One region of the Streptomyces sp. NBC_00986 genome, then DNA from elsewhere that is predicted to be linked to it. Evidence: riboswitches for the same ligand, from Rfam matches in the RefSeq annotation. Region 1 holds a riboswitch; the other holds the start of a gene.
The links. Region 1 has a riboswitch for S-adenosylmethionine ahead of OG504_RS37985 (aminotransferase class V-fold PLP-dependent enzyme). Riboswitches for the same ligand answer to the same signal wherever they lie in the genome.
Positions count from the first base shown of each region.

Region 1 (4,614 bases):
CCTGGGCGGCGGCCACCCGCTTCCGGACGTGCTCGGCGGCGTACCGGATGCCCCGGTTCTCGAACGGCTCGGCGACCATCGGCCTCAGCTCGGTCCGCCGCTCGTCGAGCAGGAAGCCCTGTTCCGTCCCGTCGCCGAACCGCAGCAGGTGTCGATGGGCCAAGGTGTACCAAGCCCTGTCGTTCTGCTCGTTGCTGGTGACGATCACGTCGACGGTGGAGCGCCAGCGCGTCACGTCCGCCCAGCGACGGACCCGCACACCGGACCCGAGGACGAGCCCCTCCTCGTACAGGTAGACCCGCTTCCCGCCGAGGAGACGCGGCGCACGCCGCACGACCGCCTCGCCCAGCAGCTCGCCCAGGCCTTCGGCCGCCGCCGCTCCACTCACCCCAGGTGGAATCCCCACCCCTGGATGGTCACACGGCAGGCACGCAACGGCCGTCCTCCGTGCGGTAGTTCCACTTGGCGCCGTCGGTCACGAGCTCCCGTACGGCCGTGATGAAACGGTCCACGTGCTCGTCGGGAGTGCCCGCGCCGAAGCTCACGCGGATCGCGTTGAGGGACTTCTCGCCCGGCGCGGCCTCGGGGGCGCCGCACTCTCCCTGGGTCTGAGGGTCGGACCCCAGGAGGGTGCGGACGAGGGGGTGGGCGCAGAAGAGGCCGTCTCGGACTCCGATGCCGTACTCGGCGGAGAGGGCGGCGGCGAAGTGGGAGCTGTTCCAGCCGTCGACCACGAAGGAGATGACCCCGACTCGTGGGGCGTCGTCGCCGAACAGGGAGAGGACCTTGACCTCCGGGACCTCCGCCAAGCCCGCCCGTACCTTTTCGATCAGGTGCTGCTCTCGGGCCACCAGGGTGTCGAAGCCCGCCTCCGTGAGCGCCTTGCAGGCCGACGCGATGGAGTAGGCACCGATCACGTTGGGAGAGCCCGCTTCATGCCGCGCAGCGCTCTCGTGCCACTCCACGTCCACTCCCCCGTCCTCGCGCCGCGTGACCTTGCGGCTGGCGCCGCCACCCGCGAGGTAGGGGTCGGCCGCCTGGAGCCAGTCGGCGCGGCCGGCGAGGACGCCCGAGCCGAAGGGGGCGTAGAGCTTGTGGCCGGAGAAGGCGATCCAGTCGACGTCGAGGTCCTGGACGGACACCGGGTGATGCGGGGCGAGTTGGGCGGCGTCCAGGACGATACGGGCGCCGTGGGCGTGAGCCGCGGCGGCCAGTTCACGGACCGGCCACAGTTCGCCCGTGACGTTCGAAGCGCCGGTGACGCAGACCAGGGCCGGGCCCTGAGGGTCGCGGGCGGCAAGGGCCTGCTGCAGGGTGTCGACAGCCTGGCCCGGGGTGCGCGGGGCGTTGAGGTAGGTGACCCGGGCGTCCTTCCAGGGGAGCAGGGACGCGTGGTGCTCGGTCTCGAAGACGAAGACCTGGCAGTCGGCGGGGAGGGCCGCGGCGAGGAGGTTCAGGGAGTCCGTCGTGGAGCGGGTGAAGATCAGCTGGTCGTCGGGGCGGCAGTCCAGGAACTCCTCGACCGTCCTGCGTGCGTTCTCGAACAGGTCGGTGGAGAGCTGCGAGAGGTAGCCGGCGCCTCGGTGCACGCTGCCGTAGTACGGGGCGTAGGCCGCCACGTCGTCCCAGACGCGCTGGAGGGCGGGGGCGCTGGCCGCGTAGTCGAGCGCCGCGTAGGTGACTTCGCCGCCCGTGACGAGCGGGACGGTGACATCCCGGCCGAGAACGGGCAGCGGTGCACAAATGGTCTGGGTGGCGGCAACGGTGGAGACAGACATGGCGAACTCCCGTGAGAGGCAGGCGAATTCACTGCGCGAGCGGACAGGGCTTCGGCGCAGGAAAGGGTGAAGGGGGATGTGCGGAGTGGGGGCTTCGCGTCCTATCGCATTCGCTTGCTCACAGAGAGCTCCCTCGATGACCAGGACCCCTGGTGTCTTTCGAGGGGCCCGCGCTTGCCGCAGACCTCGCTGCCTACGGCCTGGTCTTCACCCGGGGCACCCCGCCACGGACGGAGGGTTGCCGGACAGTCGGCCGGGGCCTCATGACTGTCACTCATGACCTGGTCAGAAAACCTACGCGAGGTGATCGTCGTCCCGCAACCCGTGTCCGGATCGCGGGACGACGACCGCCCTACCGCTATGCGTTGCTGGCGGCCGCCCAGCGCTCCAGCGTGCGCTTCGCGGCCCCGGAGTCGATCGACTCCCGCGCCTTCTCCATCCCGGCCCTGATCCGGTCCGCCAGCGGCCCGTCCCCGGCCTCGAGCGCCACCAGGGCCGCCGCCGAGTTCAGGAGTACGGCGTCCCGTACCGGGCCCGTCTCGCCGTCCAGGAGACGGCGGGCCACGTCCGCGTTGTACTCGGGGTCGGCGCCGCGCAGGGCTTCCACGGGGACCAGTTCGAGGCCTACGTCCCGAGGGTCGAAGGCCTCCTCGGTGACCTTGCCCTCGCGGACGATCCACACCCGGGAGGTCGCCGTGGTCGTCAGCTCGTCGAGGCCGTCGTCTCCGCGGAACACCAGGGCGGAGGAGCCGCGTTCGGCCAGCACGCCCGCGATGAGCCCGGCCATGCGGGTGTCGAAGCAGCCGACCGCCGACGAGGTGACCTTGGCCGGGTTGGTGAGCGGACCGAGCAGGTTGAACGCGGTCGGCACCCCCAGGTCCCGCCGGACCGCGCCCGCGAACCGCATCGTGGGGTGGAACTTGGCCGCGAAGCAGAACGTGATCCCGGCCTCCTCCACCACCTGCGCGACCCGCTCGGGCGACAGCTCCAGGTTGATGCCGAGCCGCTCCAGCACATCGGAGGAACCACTCGCCGAGGACGAGGCGCGGTTGCCGTGCTTGACGACCTTCGCACCGGTGCCCGCGATCACGATGGCGGACATCGTCGAGATGTTGACCGTCTTGGCCCGGTCGCCGCCCGTACCGACGATGTCGACGGCCGGCCCGGGGATGTCCAGCGGCTTCGCGTGGGCGTACATCGTCTCGACGAGGCCGTTGATCTCCTCGACGGTCTCGCCCTTGGCCCGCAGCGCCACCAGGAAGCCCGCGATCTGGGCGTCGGCCGCCTCACCGCTCATGATGCGGTCCATCGCCCACGCCGTGTCGGCGGTGCTCAGGTCCTGTCCGGCCAGCAGCGCGCTCAGTACGTCGGGCCAGGAACGGGCCGCCGCGGTGTCGCCTCCAGCGGGGGTCACAGCGCTCATACGGCCGCTCCTGAGTGTCGTAGAAGGATGGTTCAAATACGCGTCCCCACCCTATCCAGGGCGGGGCACGGCGAAGGGCCCCGTCCGGTGTTCGGACGGGGCCCTTCGACTGTGGCGTGGCGACGCCTCAGCGATCAGTGGTGGCCGTGGCCGCTCGTGATCTCCTTGTACTCCTCGACGGTGGGCTTGGGGATCTGGGACTCCTCGCCGTAGTACGCCTCGCTCAGCTTGGCGCGCAGCTTCTCGGAGCCCTTCACCTTGCGCTCGACACCGTTCTCGTCGACGGTCGCCCCGATCGCGGCCGGCACGTACTGCTCGTGCGCGGTGAGCGTGTGCAGCGCGTCCTGGCTGAGCGGCTCGTGGATCTCGACGAACTCACCGTGCGGCAGGCGCTTGATGATGCCCGACTCGCGGCCGTGCAGCACCTTGTCCCGGTCGCGGCGCTGGAGGCCGAGGCAGACCCGCTTGGTGGCGATGAAGACCAGCACCGGCACCACGAAGAAGCCGACGCGCACAGCCCAGGTGATCGAGTTGATCGACAGATGGAAGTGCGTGGCCCAGATGTCGTTGCCGCCACCGACGAGCAGGACGAAGTACCACGAGATCCACGCGGCACCGAAGGCCGTGCGGGTCGGGACGTTGCGCGGGCGGTCCAGGATGTGGTGCTCGCGCTTGTCGCCGGTGACCCAGGCCTCGATGAACGGGTAGACCGCGATCGCGACCAGGACCAGCGGGAAGATGATCAGCGGGATGAACACGCCCAGGACGAGCGTGTGACCCCAGAAGTTGATCTCCCAGCCCGGCATGAAGCGGATCAGGCCCTCGGAGAAGCCCATGTACCAGTCGGGCTGAGCGCCCGTGGACACCATGTCCGGACGGTACGGGCCCATGGCCCAGATCGGGTTGATCGAGGCGATCGCCGCGACGGCCGCGATGACACCGAAGACCAGGAAGAAGAAGCCTCCGGCCTTGGCCATGTAGACCGGCAGCAGCGGCATGCCGACGACGTTGTTGTTCGTCTTTCCGGGGCCCGCGAACTGCGTGTGCTTGTGGTAGAAGACCAGGATCAGGTGGCCGACCACCAGGCCGAGCATGATGCCCGGCAGCAGCAGGATGTGGATCGAGTAGAACCGTGCGACGAAGTCGCCGCCCGGGAACTCGCCGCCGAAGAGGAAGAACGACAGGTACGTGCCGACGATCGGCACGGACAGGACCGCGCCCTCCATGAAGCGGACACCGGTGCCGGAGAGCAGGTCGTCCGGGAGCGAGTAACCGGTGAAGCCGGTGAACATGCCCAGGACGAACAGCAGGAAGCCGAACAGCCAGTTGACCTCACGCGGCTTGCGGAACGCGCCCGTGAAGAACACCCGCATCATGTGCACGAACATGGCGGCGAGGAAGATCAGCGCCGCC
Region 1 covers NZ_CP108733.1:8,484,400-8,489,013, reverse strand. The annotation lists gene OG504_RS37990 (hypothetical protein) at 1-406, opposite strand, end outside; gene OG504_RS37985 (aminotransferase class V-fold PLP-dependent enzyme) at 417-1,778, opposite strand; SAM riboswitch class IV at 1,944-2,060, opposite strand; gene trpD (anthranilate phosphoribosyltransferase) at 2,137-3,201, opposite strand; gene OG504_RS37975 (cytochrome bc complex cytochrome b subunit) at 3,336-4,614, opposite strand, start outside.

Region 2 (4,614 bases), 8.0 Mb from region 1:
GCCGGCCACGTCGAAGAACTTCCCGGAGTGGTGGATCGGGTGCACCCGGTCCCGGTGCAGCACCGCGTGGCCGTCCGCCCCGACGGTCAGCGCACCGGGCTCCCAGCTGTCCCACAGCGCGTTGACCACCTCCAGCGTCTCGGCGGCGCGCGCGTAGCGTTCCTCGGGGCTGGGCAGGTCGCCGGGGCCGAAGTTCTCCTCGCCGATCGAGGAGGTCACCAGGTTCCAGGCGGCCCGGCCGTTGCTGACGTGATCGAGAGTGCCGAACAGCCGGGCCAGGTTGTACGGGTGGTGGAAGGTCGTGGAGACCGTGGCGATCAGACCGATCCGCGAGGTGACCTGGCTCAGGGCGGACACGAAGACCAGCGGCTCCTGCGAGCCGATCGCGCCCTGGGCGTCGAAGCTGAGCAGATCGGCGGTGAACAGTGCGTCGATCTTGGCCGCTTCGGCGAGCTTCGCGACCCGGACGGCGGTGTCCAGGGTGGACCGGGTGGGATCGACCACCAGGTCGTAGGTCTCCGAGGTGCCGCCGGCTCCGGTGACGGTCTTCAGCGTCCGGGGCTGCTTCGCGCTCATGACTCGTCCATTCTCGTCCCACCGATGCCGGTGTCGTCGCGGCCGGTGGCGTTGTGGGGTGACGGAGTTCCCCGGGTGCGGGTCGACGCCCGGACACGCGAGGGTCGGTAGCGGTCGGACACGCGAGAGACGCGGGCCCGCCGTGAGAGAGCCGGTCGAACCGGTCAGCGACAGAGCGCGGTGTGGGTGAGGCACAGGTCGACGTGCCGACGCTTCGTGCGGACCGGGAGCAGAGCCGCGATACGGACCGGCCCGAAAGGCGATGTCCTCACCGTGACTCCCCTCGGTCCTGACGTCGGCACCGGACGGTGCCGCGGCGCGCAGGCGCTTCGGTCTCGTGTCCGACGCCTGTCGGGCCACCGCATGATCCCCCGACGCCGCACGGCGCTGCAAGCCCGCCCCTGTGCGGACCTTCGGCGCCGACGGTGTCAGGAACCGGCGGGAGCATCGCTCAAGGGGGCGTCGAGGCCGACGAGTTCGCCGACCAGGACGCCGAACCGCAGGTCGAGCCCGTCGGCGAGGCGGTCGCGCAGCTCCGTCAACCCACGGATACGGGCGTCGAGTTCGGCCAGTCGCCGGATGGCCACCTGCGGGACGACGCAGGTGTCCGAGTAGGGCCCCGTGCGGACCGGTGGCGCCTTGGGGCGGTCGGGCAGCGCGTCGAGGATGTCGATGAGGAGACGCACATCGCCGATGGTGAGGCCGGAGTCCAACAGCTCGCGGACGGCGTGCAGTCGGCGTACGTCCTCCTCGCCGTACTCCCGCTGTCCCGACGCCGTACGCCGTGCCGTGACCAGGCCACGCTGCTCGTAGTAGCGCAGGGTGCGGGTGGTGACGCCCAGGGCCGCCGCCGCGTCGCCGATGCGCATCAGTCCTCCAGGAGTTGGGCGGCCGGCGACTACAACTCCACGACCACCGTGCCGATGTGGTGTCCTTCGAGCAGTTCGATCAGGGCGCGGGGCGCCTGGTCGATTCCGGACAGGCGGGTGTGCGGGACGGTGACCGAGCCCTCGCGGAGCCAACGGCCGAACGTCTCCGGGTATTCCGTCAGCGCGTCCCGCTCGCGCGCGCCGCTGATGCCGCGGAGCTGGATGCCCCGCACGATGAGCGAGTAGGTGTCGATCTCGACGGGTGCCGTGATCTCACCCGATGCCTGCGCGGAGAGCGCTCCGATCAGCCCCACCCGCGCGCCGGGGCGGGCCAGGGCCAGCGCGGCCTGCAACTGCTCCCCGCCGACGGTGTCCACGACGGCGTCGATGCCGTCCGGGGCTGCTTTGCCCAGCTGTTCCTCGATCGGTTCGGCTCCGCGCAGCACGACCGCGTCGTAGCCCAGTGTCTCGATCAGGTAGTCGGCCTTGCGCTGGGAACTGGTGCTGCCGATGACCCGGCCGGCTCCGCGCTGCCGGGCGAACTGCCCCGCCAGGGTGCCGAGTCCGCCTGCCGCGCCGGAGACGAACACCGTGTCTCCGTCGCGCACTTCGGCTCCCCGAACGACACCGAGCCAGGCCGACTGCCCCTGCGAGAGGTACGCCACCGGGTCCGGCAGGACCGTCAGGTCCACGGGTTGCACCGCGTCGGTCTCCACCACGGCGTACTCGCGGAACCCCGCCCGGTGCGACACCAGATCACCGGGGCGCAGGCTCCCTCCCTCGGGGGCCGTCACCACCTCGCCGACGGCCGGAGCCGACAACGCCCCGCCGACCTCGAACGGCGGCATCGGCAGCCCGGCGGATCCCCCCATCAGGGTGCGCAGTGACGCCGCGACGCTCATCAGGCGGTTGCGGACCAGCACCTGCCCGGGTCGGGGCTCCGGGACGGGGACCTCCGCCACGGTGAAGTGGGCGGTTTCCAGGGCGCCTTGGGGACGGGAGGCGAGACGGACCTCGCGATGCGTGGCGGGGATGTTCGACGGTGACACCTGCGGGCTCCTGACGGGTTACCGGGGCGCGGCACAGCTTGTGCGGCGCCCGTCGACGGTAAAGGTTGACGCGCACGTCAAGATCAAGCCCGCGCGGAGTGTCCGGTCGATGTCGCTCGCCTGCCCGCACCCGCCATTGACGTACGACGAAGTCGCTCCGTACGATCACGACCGGCATCGAGTGTCAGCGTCAAGCCCTGGCTTGCTGACCGGCAACCCTCCGACGCGGTGGGGTGCTCCAGGTGAAAGCCCGGCAGGATCACCGACGATCCCTGCAAGCGTGGGGCCCTTGGCCGGGGCCGGAGATGTGGAGGACGGTCTTGCGACACAGCAGTGACCCGAGTGTCTCCATCGTCTCCCTGACGGCCGCGACCGTGTTCTCCCGGTTCTCGCGCCGCCGCCACATCGACCTGCAGCGCTTCACCAGCTGTCTGTGTCGCGCCTGACCGCCTTGACCACGTCCGTCTGACGTCCGTCGCGGCCCGTAGGCGTTCTCCCGCAGCCTCTCGCGGTCCTGTCCGAGTTCACGGACGGCGTCCGCAGCCGCCGCGCCCCCCTTCCCGCCTGACTCCCCCAACTGCACTGCCCGTCCTCGGCGTTGCGCCGACCGGAGCGGCACGCCCGCGCGCGCAGCCGTGATCCGCGGGGCACCCATGCGTAGTGACACGAGTAGGAGCACCCTCCGTGAGAGCACATCCGGACATCCGCCCCACCCGATGGACGGCCCTGACCGCCCTCCTGACCACCAGCGTCCTGCTCACCGCCTGCGGGTCCGGCGGCAGCGACGGCTCGGACAGCGGCAGCGGCCCGGCCAGGTCCGGTGGCACCCTGACCTTCGCGGTGGGTTCCGACGCCGGCTGCGTGGATCCGCAGCAGGTGGCCAGCAACGACACCATCTACTCGGTACGTCAGGTCGTGGACTCCCTCACCGACCAGGACCCCGCGACCGGCAAGATCGTGCCCTGGCTGGCGAAGAGCTGGGACATCAGCTCCGACGCGACGACGTTCACCTTCCACCTCAGATCGGGTGTGACCTTCAGCGACGGATCGAAGCTGACCGCCCAGGTGGTCAAGGACAACTTCGACGCGGTGCCGAAGCTCGGCGCACTGGGAACCCTCGCCGAGGGCTATCTGAGCGGCGTCAAGAGCACCACCGTGGTCGACCCGCTCACCGTCAAGGTGACCTTCCAACAGCCCAACGCCCAGTTCCTGCAGGCCACTTCGACACATTCGCTGGGCATCGAGTCCTCGGCGAGCGTGAAGAAGACCCCTCAGCAGAAGTGCAGCCAGGGAGTGGTCGGCTCCGGGCCCTTCGTGCTGAAGCAGTACGTGCAGAACCAGTCGATCACGCTGGCCAAGCGGACCGGGTACGCCTGGGGTTCCTCGCTGTGGCACAAGAGCGGCGAGGCCTACCTGGACAAGGTGGTCTTCAAGGTCGTGCCCGAGGCGGGGGTGCGGGCCGGCAGTCTCCAGTCCGGGCAGGTGGACGCGATCAGCAGCGTCGGCAGGGCCAACGAGGCGGCCCTCAAGGGCGGCCAGGTCACCCTTCAGCGACGCGCCAACCCCGGCGTGGTGTTCGGCCTCGCCTTCAACAACGCACGGCCGGTCCTGAAGGACGCGCGGGTGCGCCAGGCCATCGGGTTCGCCATCGACCGCAAGCAGATCGCCGACACCGTGTTCCCGACCGGGACCCGGCCCGCGACCAGCGTCCTGGCGCACACCACACCCGACTACGCGAACCTCTCCGCGGACCTGACGACCGACGCGGCCAAGGCGAAGTCCCTTCTGGACGCGGCCGGTTGGCAGACCGGCAGCGACGGCATCCGCGCGAAGGACGGCAAGAAGCTCAGCCTGACGGTCGACTGGATCCCCAACTCGGCGACCAACCAGCCCGCGTTGGAGCTGATCCAGCAGCAACTCAAGGCTGTCGGAGTCGGCCTGACGCTCAAGCAGCTCCAGGTCACCCAGCTCGCCCCGACGCTTCAGTCGGGTGACTACGACGCGGCGTGGAGCAACGTGACCCGGGCCGACCCGGACATCCTGCGCAGTTCCTTCTCCACCGAGCTGGCCAACTTCTACCGCCTTCCGGTGACCCCGCTGGACACCTCACTGACCGGGCA
Region 2 covers NZ_CP108733.1:525,377-529,990, forward strand. The annotation lists gene OG504_RS02180 (NtaA/DmoA family FMN-dependent monooxygenase) at 1-576, opposite strand, end outside; gene OG504_RS02185 (MerR family transcriptional regulator) at 1,005-1,445, opposite strand; gene OG504_RS02190 (MDR family NADP-dependent oxidoreductase) at 1,475-2,494, opposite strand; SAM riboswitch class IV at 2,668-2,781, shown strand; gene OG504_RS02195 (putative leader peptide) at 2,815-2,940, shown strand; gene OG504_RS02200 (ABC transporter substrate-binding protein) at 3,179-4,614, shown strand, end outside.
Region 2: another riboswitch for S-adenosylmethionine. It lies ahead of OG504_RS02195 (putative leader peptide); the one in region 1 lies ahead of OG504_RS37985 (aminotransferase class V-fold PLP-dependent enzyme).